2 regions of the Mycobacterium sp. pW045 genome follow, and region 2 is predicted to be linked to the other one. Evidence: riboswitches for the same ligand, from Rfam matches in the RefSeq annotation. Region 2 holds a riboswitch; the other holds the start of a gene.
The links. A riboswitch is a leader RNA that binds a small molecule or an ion and turns the genes downstream of it on or off. The one in region 2 is predicted to bind cobalamin.

Region 1 (6,383 bases), on a different contig from region 2:
ATCGAGGGGGGCATCGGTCTCCTTCGTTCGGCGACCGAATATGCCTAGGCGAGCAGGCGAAAACTCTCGGTCGACACGGTTCATCGTCCGAAGGTCTCGCTCACGGAAAGTGATAGGCCCGCTGAATGGCCGGGCGGGGTGGCCCGCCGTACTGACGACCATTCACATCCGCCTGGCGGCGGTTAGGAACTACTCCCCTTCGCCACCGAAGATAGCCGCGCTAGGCGGCCTGCGGCTGAACGCAGTCGAGACCGCACTTGAAATATGGGTGAACTCAGTCGATTTCAGCCGGCCGGCGGCACCGGTTACCGCTCGCGCACCCACTCATCGTAGAACGGCGGCATCGCCGAGGCCCGGGAGGTGAACTGCGGATCGCGCTTCTCCAGGAAGGCGCGCACCCCGTCGGCACCGTCGCCGATGCTGGTGTAGAACATCGCCAGCGAGTCCACCCGGTGCGCCGCATGCGGGTCTGGCTGCGCGGAGTTGCGGTAGAGCATCTGGCGTATCAACGCGAACGACACCGGGGAGCGGCCCTTGGTCCAGGCGTCGGCCAGCGCGCGGGCGTCGGCCAGCAGCGCCTCGGGTTCGTGCAGGGATTGCGCGATCCCACAGGCCTGCGCAGCTTGCGCATCCAGAATGTCGGCACGGTATAGCAAATCCAATGCCGTTGGCATCCCGACGATCCGGGGCAGGAACCACGTCGAACATGCCTCCGGGGTGATGCCCAGCTTGCCGAACACCAGACCGAATCGCGCCTTGGTGGAGAACAATCGCGCGTCCATCGCCAGCATCATGGTGGCGCCGATCCCGACCGCGGGTCCGTTGACCGCGGCGATCACCGGCTTGCGGCAGTTATAGATCGCCAGCGTGACCTGCCCGCCGGTGTCGCGTACCCGGGCCAGCTCCGGGTCATCGAGGTCGGCCATGTCGGCCAGCGTCGGGGACTTGGTCTCATCGAGGCCGAACACGTTGCCGGAACCCGACAGGTCCATCCCCGCGCAGAACGCGCGTCCCGACCCGGTGACGATCACCGCGCGGACCGCGTCGTCATCGTTGACCTCGACGAAGGTGCGCTCCAACTCGTCGGCCATCTCGACGGTGAACGCGTTGAGGTTGTCCGGGCGGTCGAGGTAAAGGGTCAGAATGCCGTCTTCGACCTCATGACGAATGGTGGTGAAGTCCATATCTGCTCCTCCTGCGCGCCGAGCGTGCACCTACTGCGAGATTTTCACAATCCTTTCGCAGCAGGCGCACGCTCGGCGACGCGGGTCAGGCCTTACACGTTGGCGCGGGCCTGCTTCGCCGCGGCGACCAGGTTGGCCAGCGAGGCGGTCACCTCGTCGGTCTTGCGGGTCTTCAAGCCGCAGTCCGGGTTGACCCACAAGCGCTGCGCCGGAACGGCGTCAAGTGCTTCCCGCAATGAGGTGGCCATCTCGTCGGTGGATGGCACCCGCGGGGAGTGGATGTCATAGACGCCCGGCCCCACCCCGTTGGAGAACCCGATCGCATTGAGGTCGTCGAGCACCTCCATGTGCGAGCGGGCGGCCTCGATCGAGGTGACGTCGGCATCCAGGTCGGCGATGGCCCCGATCACCTCGCCGAACTCCGAGTAGCACAGGTGGGTGTGGATCTGGGTCGCATCCGACACCCCCGACGTCGCCAGCCGGAACGCGCCGACCGCCCACGTCAGGTAGGCCTCCTGGTCGGCCTTGCGCAGCGGCAGCAACTCCCGCAGCGCCGGCTCGTCGACCTGGATCACCGCGATGCCGACGGACTCCAGATCCACCGTCTCGTCGCGGATCGCCAGCGCCACCTGGTTGGCGGTGTCGGCCAGCGGCTGGTCGTCGCGGACGAACGACCACGCCAGGATGGTCACCGGCCCGGTGAGCATGCCCTTGACCGGCTTGTCGGTCAGCGACTGCGCATAGGTGGCCCACTCAGTCGTCATCGGGTGCGGCCGCGAGACGTCGCCGAACAGCACGGGTGGACGCACGCACCGGCTGCCGTAGGACTGCACCCAGCCGTTGGCGGTGGCGAAGAACCCCTCCAGCTGCTCGGCGAAGTACTGCACCATGTCGTTGCGCTCCGGCTCGCCGTGTACCAGCACGTCCAAGTCGAGGCTCTCCTGCAGCTTGATCACCGCGGCGATCTCGGCTTTCATCCGGCGGGTGTACTCGTCCCTGTCGATCTCGCCGGCGACCAGCGCGGCCCGGGCCTTGCGGATGTCGACGGTCTGCGGGAACGACCCGATGGTGGTGGTGGGCAGCGGCGGCAGGTGCAGTCGTTCGGCTTGCGCGGCGCGGCGTGCCTCGGCGCTGCCGCGGCGCGCGCCGGACGCGGTGATGGTCGCGATCCGGTCGCGGACGTCGGCGTTGTTCAGCCGCGGATCGGCCTTGCGGGAGGCGACGGCGGCGTTGGACGCGCCGATCTCGTCGCCGATGGCATCGCGGCCCTCACGCAGCGCGCGCGCCAGGGTAGCCACCTCGCTCACCTTCTCCGCGCCGAACGCCAGCCAGCTGCGCAGGTCGTCGTCGAGCCCGCTCTCACCGTCGAGCGTGTAGGGCACGTGCAGCGTCGAGCAGGATGTCGAGACGGCCAGCGAGCCGACCGAACCCAGCAGCGACGCCAGCTTGGCCAGTGCGGCCTGCAGGTCGGTGCGCCAGATGTTGCGGCCGTCGACCACACCGGCGACCAGGGTCTTGGAGGCCAACTCCGGCACCGACGCGATCTTGGTGTTCGGGCCGTAGACCAGGTCGACACCGATCGCCTCGACCGGGGTGCGGGCCAGCGCCGGCAGCGCCGCACCCGGGTCGCCGAAGTAGGTCGCGACGAAGATCGCCGGCCGGTTGCTCAACCCGCCCAGCCGGGCGTAGACCTGCTCGGCCAGCGCGGGGGCGTCGGCGGAGACGTCGGTCACCAGCACCGGTTCGTCGATCTGCACCCATTCGGCCCCGGCGTCTGCCAGCTTGCCCAGCAGTTCGGCGTAGACGTCGGTCAGCTCATCGAGGCGGTGGATGGGCGCGGGTGCTCCGTCGACGGCCTTGCTCAGCAGCAGGAACGTGATGGGTCCGATGATCACCGGCCGGGCCACGTTTGCGCCGAAGCCCTGCTCCCTGGCCTCGGCCAGCTCGGCGAGCACCTTGGCCGGGTTGAGTGCGAACGTGGTCTCCGGGCCGATCTCCGGGACGATGTAGTGATAGTTGGTGTCGAACCACTTCGTCATCTCCAGCGGGGCGATCTCGGCATTGCCCCGGGCCGCGGCGAAGTAGCGGTCCAGCTCGTCGGCCACCCCGGCGACCCGAGCCGGCAGCGCGCCGAGCAGCACCGCGGTGTCGAGCATCTGGTCGTAGTAGGAGAAGGTGTTCACCGGTATCGAGTCCAGCCCGGCGGCGGCCAACTGCGCCCAGGTGTCGCGGCGCAGGCCGGCTCCGACGTTCCGCAGTTCGTCCTGGCCGATCCGGCCGGCCCAGTAGCTCTCGGTGGCGCGCTTGAGTTCGCGGCGCGGACCGATCCGCGGTGAGCCGAGAATGGTGCAGGTAAAGGGTTGAGCGGTCACGATCTGATCCTTCAATCGGAGGGTGGGTCACCGCCGGCGGTCGTCCAGCCAATCCGGTCCCGTGCACATTTAATGCACTATAACCCTCAAAAACCAGACGCCCATTCCGCGAGGCGGTGATCCGCCGGGCGCGGCGCACCCGGCACAACAGGCAGGTCTTCGGACTCGCAGGCGCGCACCGACGGTGCTCCTAGTGGCCGTCGCTTCCCAGTCACTTCGTGACCAGTGCCTTGGACGGCGGTCGTTCCTGCATACCGCTGCGGGACAGTCCCGGATTCTCACCGGGTTCCCTCTCGCACACCGCGGAAAACCCACGTTGTGCTCGATGCCGACACCACCTTGCGGCGGTACCGGCAAACCAGTTGCGTGGCCAAGACTACCTGGTCAACTGGCTTGCAGGGCCTCCAGGATGGGGGTCTCGCCATCGTTGAACTCGATGGTGCGGCGACTCGTTGACGGCTCGACCAGGCAGGCCGCGATCACCTGTGCGACATTGGCTCGCGAGACCGTTCCCTTGTCGGTTGCGGCGCCCGTCTCGATGCGGCCAGTGGCCGGTTCGAGGGTGAGCCGGCTCGGGCCGAGCACCGTCCAGTCGAGGTCGCTCGCTCGCAGATGAGCGTCGGCGGCGCCCTTGGCCTGCGCGTACGGGAAGAACGCATCGTCCTCGGGCACGCCGTGCCCTGGCCCGGCGCCGAAATAGGACACCATCACGAATCGGCGCACCCCGGCCTGCCCGGCGGCATCGATGACCCGGATCGCGGCGTCGCGGTCCACCGCGTAGGTCCGGGCGGGGTTGCCGCCGCCGGCCCCGGCGGAGAACACCACCGCGTCGTGCCCGGCGACCAGTTCCGCCAGGGCGTCGGTGTCCAGCTGTTCGATGTCGGCCACCACCGGGACCGCGCCGGTCACCGCCACTTCTTCGCTGTGGTCGGGGTTGCGGAACACCGATGTCACCTGATCGCCGCGCTCGGACAGGATCGGGCTGAGCAGCAGGGCGACCTTGCCGTGGCCGCCGAAGATCACGACGCGTGCCATGACTTTGACCGTACGCGAAGCGTGGAGCGACCCCCGTTGACACCAGCCGAGCGCCGCGGTTGACAATCGAGGGCAACCAGCCCCGAAGCAACAAAGGAGAACACCCATGGCCGAAGCAGTCATCGTAGAAGCGGTGCGTTCGCCGATCGGCAAGCGCAACGGCGGTCTGTCGGGGGTCCACCCGGCGGAACTGTCCGCCCAGGTGCTCAACGGGTTGGTCACCCGGGCGGGTGTGGACCCCGCCTTGGTCGACGACGTGATCTGGGGTTGCGTGATGCAGGCCGGCGAGCAGGCCCTCGACATCGGGCGCACCGCGGTGCTGGCCGCCGGGTGGCCCGAGTCCGTGCCGGGGGTGACGGTGGACCGCCAGTGCGGATCCAGCCAGCAGTCGGTGCACTTCGCCGCCGCCGGTGTGGTCGCCGGGCACTACGACGTTGTCGTCGCCGGCGGCGTCGAATCGATGTCGCGGACCCCGATGGGCTCATCGCTGGCCAACGGTGGACACCCCTACCCGGAGGCGTTCCGCAACCGCTACAGCCAGACCCCCAACCAGGGGATCGGCGCGGAGATGATGGCCGAGAAGTGGGGCCTGGACCGCACCGCGCTCGACGAGTTCGCGCTGGCCTCGCACGAGAAGGCCGCCGCTGCCCAGGATTCCGGCGCGTTCAAAGACGAGATCGTCGCGATCAAGGATGCTGAGGGGAATGCCGTCAGCGACGACGAGGGCATCCGCCGCGGAACCACTATCGAGAAGATGGCCCAGCTCAAGCCGGCGTTCAAGGAAGACGGCGTCATCCACGCCGGCAACTCCAGCCAGATCTCCGACGGTTCGGCGGCGCTGCTGTTCATGTCGGCGGCCAAGGCGCAGGAGCTGGGGCTGACCCCGCTGGCGCGGGTGCACACCGCCACGCTGGCCGGCGCCGACCCGGTGATGATGCTGAGCGCCCCGATCCCGGCCACCCAGAAGGCGCTGCAGCGCAGCGGCCTCAGCGTCGATGACATCGGGGTGTTCGAGGTCAACGAGGCGTTCGCCCCGGTGCCGATGGCCTGGCTGGCCGAGATCGGCGCGGATGCGAAGAAGCTCAACCCCAACGGCGGGGCGATCGCGCTGGGCCACCCGCTGGGCGGTTCCGGCGCCCGGATCATGACCACCATGCTGTACCACATGCGCGCCAACGGGATCCGCTACGGCCTGCAGACCATGTGCGAGGGCGGCGGTCAGGCCAACGCCACCATCCTGGAGCTGCTGTGAGTGACGCGGCCGTTCTCGTTGAGCGGCGCGACGGTGGCGTACTGCTGATCACCATCAACCGGCCCGAAGCCCGCAATGCCATCAACGGCGCGGTCAGCGCGGGGATCGGCGACGCGTTGGCGCAGGCCCAGAGCGACGATGAGGTGCGGGCGGTGGTGCTCACCGGTGCGGGGGACAAATCCTTCAGCGCCGGCGCCGATCTCAAGGCGATCGCCAACCGGGAGAACATCTATCACCCCGAACACCCGGAGTGGGGTTTCGCCGGCTACGTACAGCACTTCATCGACAAGCCCACCATCGCCGCGGTCAACGGCACCGCGCTGGGCGGCGGCACCGAGATCGCACTGGCCAGCGACCTGGTGATCGCCGAGCAGCGCGCCCAGTTCGGGCTGCCCGAGGTCAAGCGGGGCCTGATCGCCGGCGCCGGCGGGGTGTTCCGCATCATCGACCAGCTACCCCGCAAGGTCGCCCTGGAGCTGCTCTACACCGGGGAGCCGATGTCGGCCGCCGACGCCGCGCGGTGGGGGCTGGTGAACCAGG
Region 2 (6,383 bases):
TGTCGACGACCAGCAGCACCGGGGCCGTGGTCAAGGCGGCGACGTGGGCGGTGGAGGCCTCACCGTGGCCACCGAGCCGACCGTCAAAAAGCCCCATCACGCCCTCGATCACGGCCACATCGGCGTCGGCCGCCCCATGCATTAGCAGTGGCACGATCCGCTCGGCACCGACCAGCACCGGGTCGAGGTTGCGGGCCGGCCGACCGGTCGCCAGCGCGTGATATCCGGGATCGATGTAATCCGGACCCACCTTGTGGCCGCTGACGGACAGCCCGCGCGCGGCCAGCGCCGCCATGAGGCCGACCGCGACGGTGGTCTTGCCGTGCCCGGACGCCGGCGCGGCCACGATGACCCGGGGCAGCACTACCATTCGATCCCGCGCTGGCCCTTCTGACCGGCGTCCATCGGATGCTTGATCTTGGTCATCTCGGTGACCAGGTCGGCGATCTCGACCAGCCGAGGATGAGCGCGACGGCCGGTGATGATGACGTGCTGGTGGCCCGGCCGATCGCGCAACGTTTCCACCACGTCGTCGACATCGACCCAACCCCAGTGGATCGGGTAGGTGAACTCGTCGAGCACGTACAGGTCGTGGGTCTGCTCGGCCAGCCGGCGCTTCACCTCGGTCCAGCCGGCCAGCGCGTCGCCGGCGTGATCCTCGGTGCTGCCGGCCTTGCGGCTCCACGACCAGCCCGAGCCCATCTTGTGCCACTGCACCGGGCCGCCCTCGCCGGTCTCGTCGTGCAGGGCGCCGAGCCGCTGCAGCACCGCCTGCTCACCGACCCGCCACTTGGCGGACTTCACGAACTGGAACACCCCGATCGCAAAGCCCTGGTTCCAGCCGCGCAGCGCCGTCCCGAACGCCGCGGTGGACTTACCCTTGCCGTCGCCGGTGTGCACCATCAGCAGCGGCCGATTGCGACGCTGCCGGGTGGTCAGGTTGTCATCGGGCACCGTCAACGGTTGTCCCTGCGGCATCAGGCGGCTCCCTTTCCGGTGACGTCACGAACAATGCCGGTGAGCGCATCGGCGCTGACCTGCGGCAGCGGCACGTAGTCGGCCCGCAGCTGCTCGGCCAGGGTGTGTGCCAACCCGAGCCGCATCCGGCCGCTCTCACAATCGACGACGACGGCCGAAAACCCGTGTTCGGCAAGCTGTGCAGCGGCTTGCCGCGACCGCCCGACCGGATCGGCGCCGGCGGTGGCCCGGCCGTCGGTCAGCACCACCAGCAGCGGGCGAGATGCCGGGTCGCGCAGCCGTTCCCGGCGAATCACCTCGCCCGCCTCGAGCAGTCCCTCGGCCAGCGGCGTACGGCCACCGGCGGGCAGCTCATCGAGGCGCGCCGCGGCGATCTCCACCGACCCGGTCGCTGGCAGCGCCACTTCGGCTCCGGTGTCGCGGAACGTCACCACCGCCACCCGGTCGCGGCGGCGGTAGGCGTCGAGCAACAGCGACAGGATCGCCGTCTTGACGTGCCGCATCCGCTCGGCGGCGGCCATCGACCCGGAGGTGTCCACGACGAACAGCACCAGGTTGGCCTCCCGGCCCTCCCGGACGGCGCGGCGAAGATCGTCGGCCTGCAACAGCATCGGACCGTCGACCCGGCCCCGGGCGCCCTGATGCGGGGCGGCGGCCCGCAGCGTCTCGAACAGGTGCAGGCCCCCCGCGGCGCCGACGGCGGTGGCACCCACGCGGCGCCCGGAACTGGTGCGGGCCCGACTGCGCCGGCCGGCGCGGCCGGAGCCGACCCCATCGACGGTGAAAAGCCGTGCCCGGTAAGGGGAGTCAGCGCCGACGGTCGAGGTGGCACCGGGTTTCGCCGGTGCGGGCCCGCGCTGCTCGGGCGGTGCGGCGTTCCCGTCGCCATCGGGCGGTCCGTCGGGTTCGGGGCCGTCGGGATCCGGGTCGGGCTCGGTGCCGGAATCCTGCGGCGGCAGCAGCTCGTCGAGTTCGGTTTCATCCAGCCCCGGCGCGTCGAACGGCTTGCGCCGCCGCCGATGCGGCAGCGCCAGCCGGGCGGCCACCCGCAGATCCTCCACGTTGACCGCGTCGCGGCCCTGCCAGGCGGCGTGCGCCACCGCGGTACGGGCGCAGACGATGTCACCGCGCAGGCCGTCCACGTCGAAGGCCGCGCAGATTTCACCGATCCGCACCAGCGCGGTGTCGGTGAGCTCCACCCGCGGCAGCAGTTCCTGGGCTTTGCGGATCCGGGACCGCAGCTGCTCTTCGGCGTCGGCATACCCGCGCACGAACGCTTCCGGATCGGCGTCGAACGCCAGCCGCCGGCGCACCGCCTCGGCGCGCAGCGCCGGATCGCGCGGCGCGGACACCTCGACCGTCAGCCCGAACCGGTCGAGCAACTGCGGGCGCAGCTCGCCCTCTTCGGGGTTCATCGTCCCGACGATCACGAAACGCGCGGCGTGGCTGACCGAGACCCCGTCGCGTTCCACGGTCAGCCGGCCCATGGCGGCGGCGTCCAGCAACAGGTCCACCAGGTGATCGGCGAGCAGATTGACCTCGTCGACGTAGAGGATGCCGCGGTTGGCCCGCGCCAGCAGCCCGGGCTCGAACTCCACGGCGCCGGCCCCCAGCGCCCGTTCCAGCTGGATGGAGCCGACCACCCGGTCCTCGGTGGCACCGACCGGAAGCTCCACCAGTCGCACCGGGCGGGTCTGTACGGCGGCGTCGGCGGGGAACGGGCCGTCCGGGGAGAGCGGGTTGGCCTCTGCGGGATCGGAGGAGAACCGGTCGCCGGCCACCACGTCGATCGGCGGCAGCACCTGGGCCAGCGCCCGCACCAGCGTCGACTTGGCGGTGCCCTTCTCGCCGCGGATGAGTACCCCGCCGATGCCGGGGGAGATCGCGCTCAGCACGAGCGCCAGGGCCATGTCGTCGAGGCCGCCCGGTGCATCCGGGTCGCCGCCGAGCACGGCAGGAAACGGGTACAGCTGTTGCATTGAGGCTCCGCTCGTGATGCCGGTGTTGGCAACGCGAAGCCGGTATTCGGACTGACCGTGGCGCACCGGAATGCGCCGCGGAACACCGTAGCGGGCCTGTGTCGGACTCACACCGACTTCCCTGGCAGTTCGCGCCGATACCCTAACACCGTGCCCACCCAAGCCCCTCACGTCACCGTTGTCGGCGTCGGTGCCGACGGTTGGAACGGCCTCGGCGAACCCGCCCGCGCAGCGGTCGCGGCCGCCGATGTCGTGATCGGAGCGCCGCGCCAGCTGCACCTGCTGCCCGTCGTCGACGGCCAGCAACGGCGCAGCTGGCCCTCACCGCTGCGGTCCGGGCTCCCGGCGCTGCTCGACGGTCTGAGCGGACGGCGGGTGGTCGCGCTGGCCTCCGGGGATCCGCTGCTGTCGGGGGTGGGCAGCACGCTGATCGAGATGCTCGGCGCCCCGCGGGTCAGCGTGATCCCGGCGGTGTCCTCGGTGACGCTGGCCCGGGCGCGGTTGGGCTGGCCGGCGGAGTCGGTCGCGGTCATCAGGGCCGGGGATGTGCACGCGGTGCTGCGCGAGCTGGCACCGGGCCGGCGGGTGCTGGTGCTGTCGGCCGACGAAACGACGCCCGGGCAGGTCGCCGTGCTGCTGGTCGAGCACGGCTACGGGGCGAGCCGGATGACGGTGCTCGGTGACTTGGGTGGGCAGGCCGAGTCCAGGTTGGACAGTACGGCGGCCACCTACACCGGCCCGGCGCCGCGGCTCAATATCGTCGCAGTCGAACTCGACGGCCCGCTGCCGGCCGGGTGGACGGCCGGGCTACCCGACGACTCCTACGACCACGACGGGCAGCTCACCAAACGTGACCTGCGGGCCGCCGCGCTGGCGCGCCTGGCACCGGCGCCCGGACAGCTGCTCTGGGATGTCGGTGCGGGCGCCGGCTCGGTCGGCATCGAATGGATGCGCGCCCACCCGAGCTGCCGGACCATCGCCATCGAAGCAGATCAGACCAGGGCGCAACGGATTTCAGGCAACGCCGCCAAGCTCGGGGTGCCCGCGCTGCGCGTCGTGAACGCACCCGCCCCGGCGGCGTTGGCCGAGCTGGCTGCTCCGGACGCCATCTTCATCGGCGGCGGGCTGAGCCGGCCCGGGCTGCTGGCGGCCTGCCTGGCGGCACTGGGATCCGGCGGCCGGCTGGTGGCCCACGGTGTGACGCTCGAAAGCGAGGCGCTGCTGGCGGCGGCCTATCGTGAACACGGCGGCGAGCTGAGCCGCATTCAGGTCGAACACGCCGCCCCGCTCGGCAGCTTCACCGGCTGGAAGCCGGCCCGGGCGGTTACGCAGTGGGCGCTGACCCTGCCTGCTTGACCGTTGATTCTGTCGTGGTGCGCTGGCGTGTCCGTCGCCGAACAACAGCGTGCCCGCCGAACGTGTAACCATTGCGAGTTTCGGCGCGATTTTTCGCAGTGGTTACACGTTCGGCGGGACAGTACTTGCCGTTAGAGTCCCCGGTCCCGCGCCGGGTCGTAGAGATGGCTCTCGCCGCCGCACGGATCGGGCCGATCGGCCACCGCGCGGCCGACCAGGATCACCGCGGCCGACCGCAGTCCCGCCGCTTCGACCGCATCGGCAATGTCGGCCACCGTGCCGCGCAGTACGCGTTCATCGAGTTGTGACGCCCGGTAGACCACCGCCACCGGGCAATCCGCGCCGTAGTCGGATTCCAGCCGGCCCATGAGCTCCCGTATCCGGGTGATCGCCAGGTGTAGCACCAGCGTGGCACCGGTGGCGGCGAACGCGGCCAGCGATTCGCGCGGCGGCATCGCGGTGGAGGCGGCCTGCACCCGGGTCAACACCACCGACTGCGTCACCAGCGGCACCGTGAGTTCGCGCCCGAGCACGGCGGCCGCCGCGGCATAGGCCGGCACGCCCGGTGTCACCTGCCACGGCACCCCGGCGGCATCGAGTCGGCGGGTCTGCTCGAAAACCGCGCTGTAGAGCGACGGATCGCCCGAGACCAGCCGCACCACCCGCCGGCCTGCCCCGTGGGCTGTCACCAGCCGGTCCACGATCGCATCCAGGTCCAGCTTGGCGGTGTCGACGAGTTCGGCGGTGGCGCAACAGTGATCGAGAACCTTCGGATCCAGGTAGCTGCCCGGGTAGAGCACCACGTCGGCATCGGCCAGCAGTCGCGCCGCCCGCACCGTCAGCAGGTCTGCGGCTCCGGGGCCCGCGCCGACGAACTGGACCGCTAGCGCACCCATCGCGGCGTCCAGACCCGTCCACCCGTCGACCGCGTCGACGACGACCCCACCAGGACAAGGCATTTCATGTCGATAGCGTCGGTGTCCAGCTCGCCCAACGTGGTCACGGTCAGCGACTCCGATTCCCGGCCGACGTCGCGGCCGACCACCACCACAGTTGCCGCGTCACGATGCTCCAGCAGCACCTTGCGGGCCAGCGCGATCTGGTCGGGTCGGGCGCGCGAGGCCGGATTGTAGATCGCCAGCACCAGATCGGCGTCGGCGATCGCCCGCAACCGGGACTCGATCACCGACCACGGCTTGAGCCGATCCGACAAGCTCAACACGGCGAAATCGGCGCCGATGGGGGCACCGGCCGCCGCGGCGACCGCCTGCACCGCCGACACCCCGGGCAGCACGCGCACCGAAACCTGTTGGTAACGCGCATCATCGGCCGCCTCGGACAGCGCCTCGAAGACCGTCGAGGCCATCCCGAACACGCCGGCGTCCCCGCCGGAGACCACCGCCACCTTCTGGCCACGGGCGGCCAGATCCAGCGCGAACCGGGCCCGGTCCAGCTCGACGGTGTTGCCCGAGGAGTGCCGCTGCAGGCCGGCGCGCTGCGGCACCCGCGCCAGGTAGGGGCCGTAACCCACCACGTGATCCACGGTGGCCAGCGCCGCGGCGGCCTGGGTGGTCAACCAGCCCGCGGGTCCGGGCCCCAGCCCGATGACCAGCAGCTCGGCGGGCCGGGTAACGGGTTCAACGACCTCCGGGACTGAATCGGACGGCTTGCGGGAGCGCTGCCCGTTGCGGGAGTCCCCATCGACCACGATCAGCGACAGGTAGGGCACGTCATCGGTTTCGGCCATGGCGGACACCGGCAGCCAGCGCTGCTGCGGATGACTGGCCCGCTCCACGTAGTAGGCGTGCTCGAGACGGCCGGCAGCGACCAGCGCACGGTACACGGCGGGGAAGGTGCGGCCGAGCTTCATGATGATGGCGCCGTCGGTGTCGGCCAGCCGCATCGCCAACTCGTGCTCGCCCAAGGTGCCGGGCAGCACGGTCAGCACGTCGGTCTGGCGTACCAGCGGCATGCCGAGCGCGGCGGTGGCGGCGCTGAAAGCCGGTACGCCCGGGATGATCTCGGTGTCGAAGCGGGTCGACAGCCGGTCGTGCATGTACATGAATGAGC

Region 1: another riboswitch for cobalamin. It lies ahead of metE (5-methyltetrahydropteroyltriglutamate--homocysteine S-methyltransferase); the one in region 2 lies ahead of ACAG20_RS05670 (magnesium chelatase subunit D family protein).

What each region holds. Positions count from the first base shown of each region.
Region 1 is NZ_JBGGKU010000010.1:92,683-99,065, forward strand. It holds gene ACAG20_RS16535 (HAD-IC family P-type ATPase) at 1-14, opposite strand, end outside; gene ACAG20_RS16540 (crotonase/enoyl-CoA hydratase family protein) at 306-1,184, opposite strand; gene metE (5-methyltetrahydropteroyltriglutamate--homocysteine S-methyltransferase) at 1,277-3,571, opposite strand; cobalamin riboswitch at 3,689-3,886, opposite strand; gene ACAG20_RS16550 (SDR family oxidoreductase) at 3,941-4,591, opposite strand; gene ACAG20_RS16555 (acetyl-CoA C-acyltransferase) at 4,698-5,843, shown strand; gene ACAG20_RS16560 (crotonase/enoyl-CoA hydratase family protein) at 5,840-6,383, shown strand, end outside.
Region 2 is NZ_JBGGKU010000003.1:180,512-186,894, forward strand. It holds gene ACAG20_RS05660 (cobyrinate a,c-diamide synthase) at 1-370, opposite strand, end outside; gene cobO (cob(I)yrinic acid a,c-diamide adenosyltransferase) at 364-978, opposite strand; gene ACAG20_RS05670 (magnesium chelatase subunit D family protein) at 978-2,957, opposite strand; cobalamin riboswitch at 2,977-3,125, opposite strand; gene cbiE (precorrin-6y C5,15-methyltransferase (decarboxylating) subunit CbiE) at 3,108-4,313, shown strand; gene cobM (precorrin-4 C(11)-methyltransferase) at 4,445-5,209, opposite strand; gene cobJ (precorrin-3B C(17)-methyltransferase) at 5,197-6,383, opposite strand, start outside.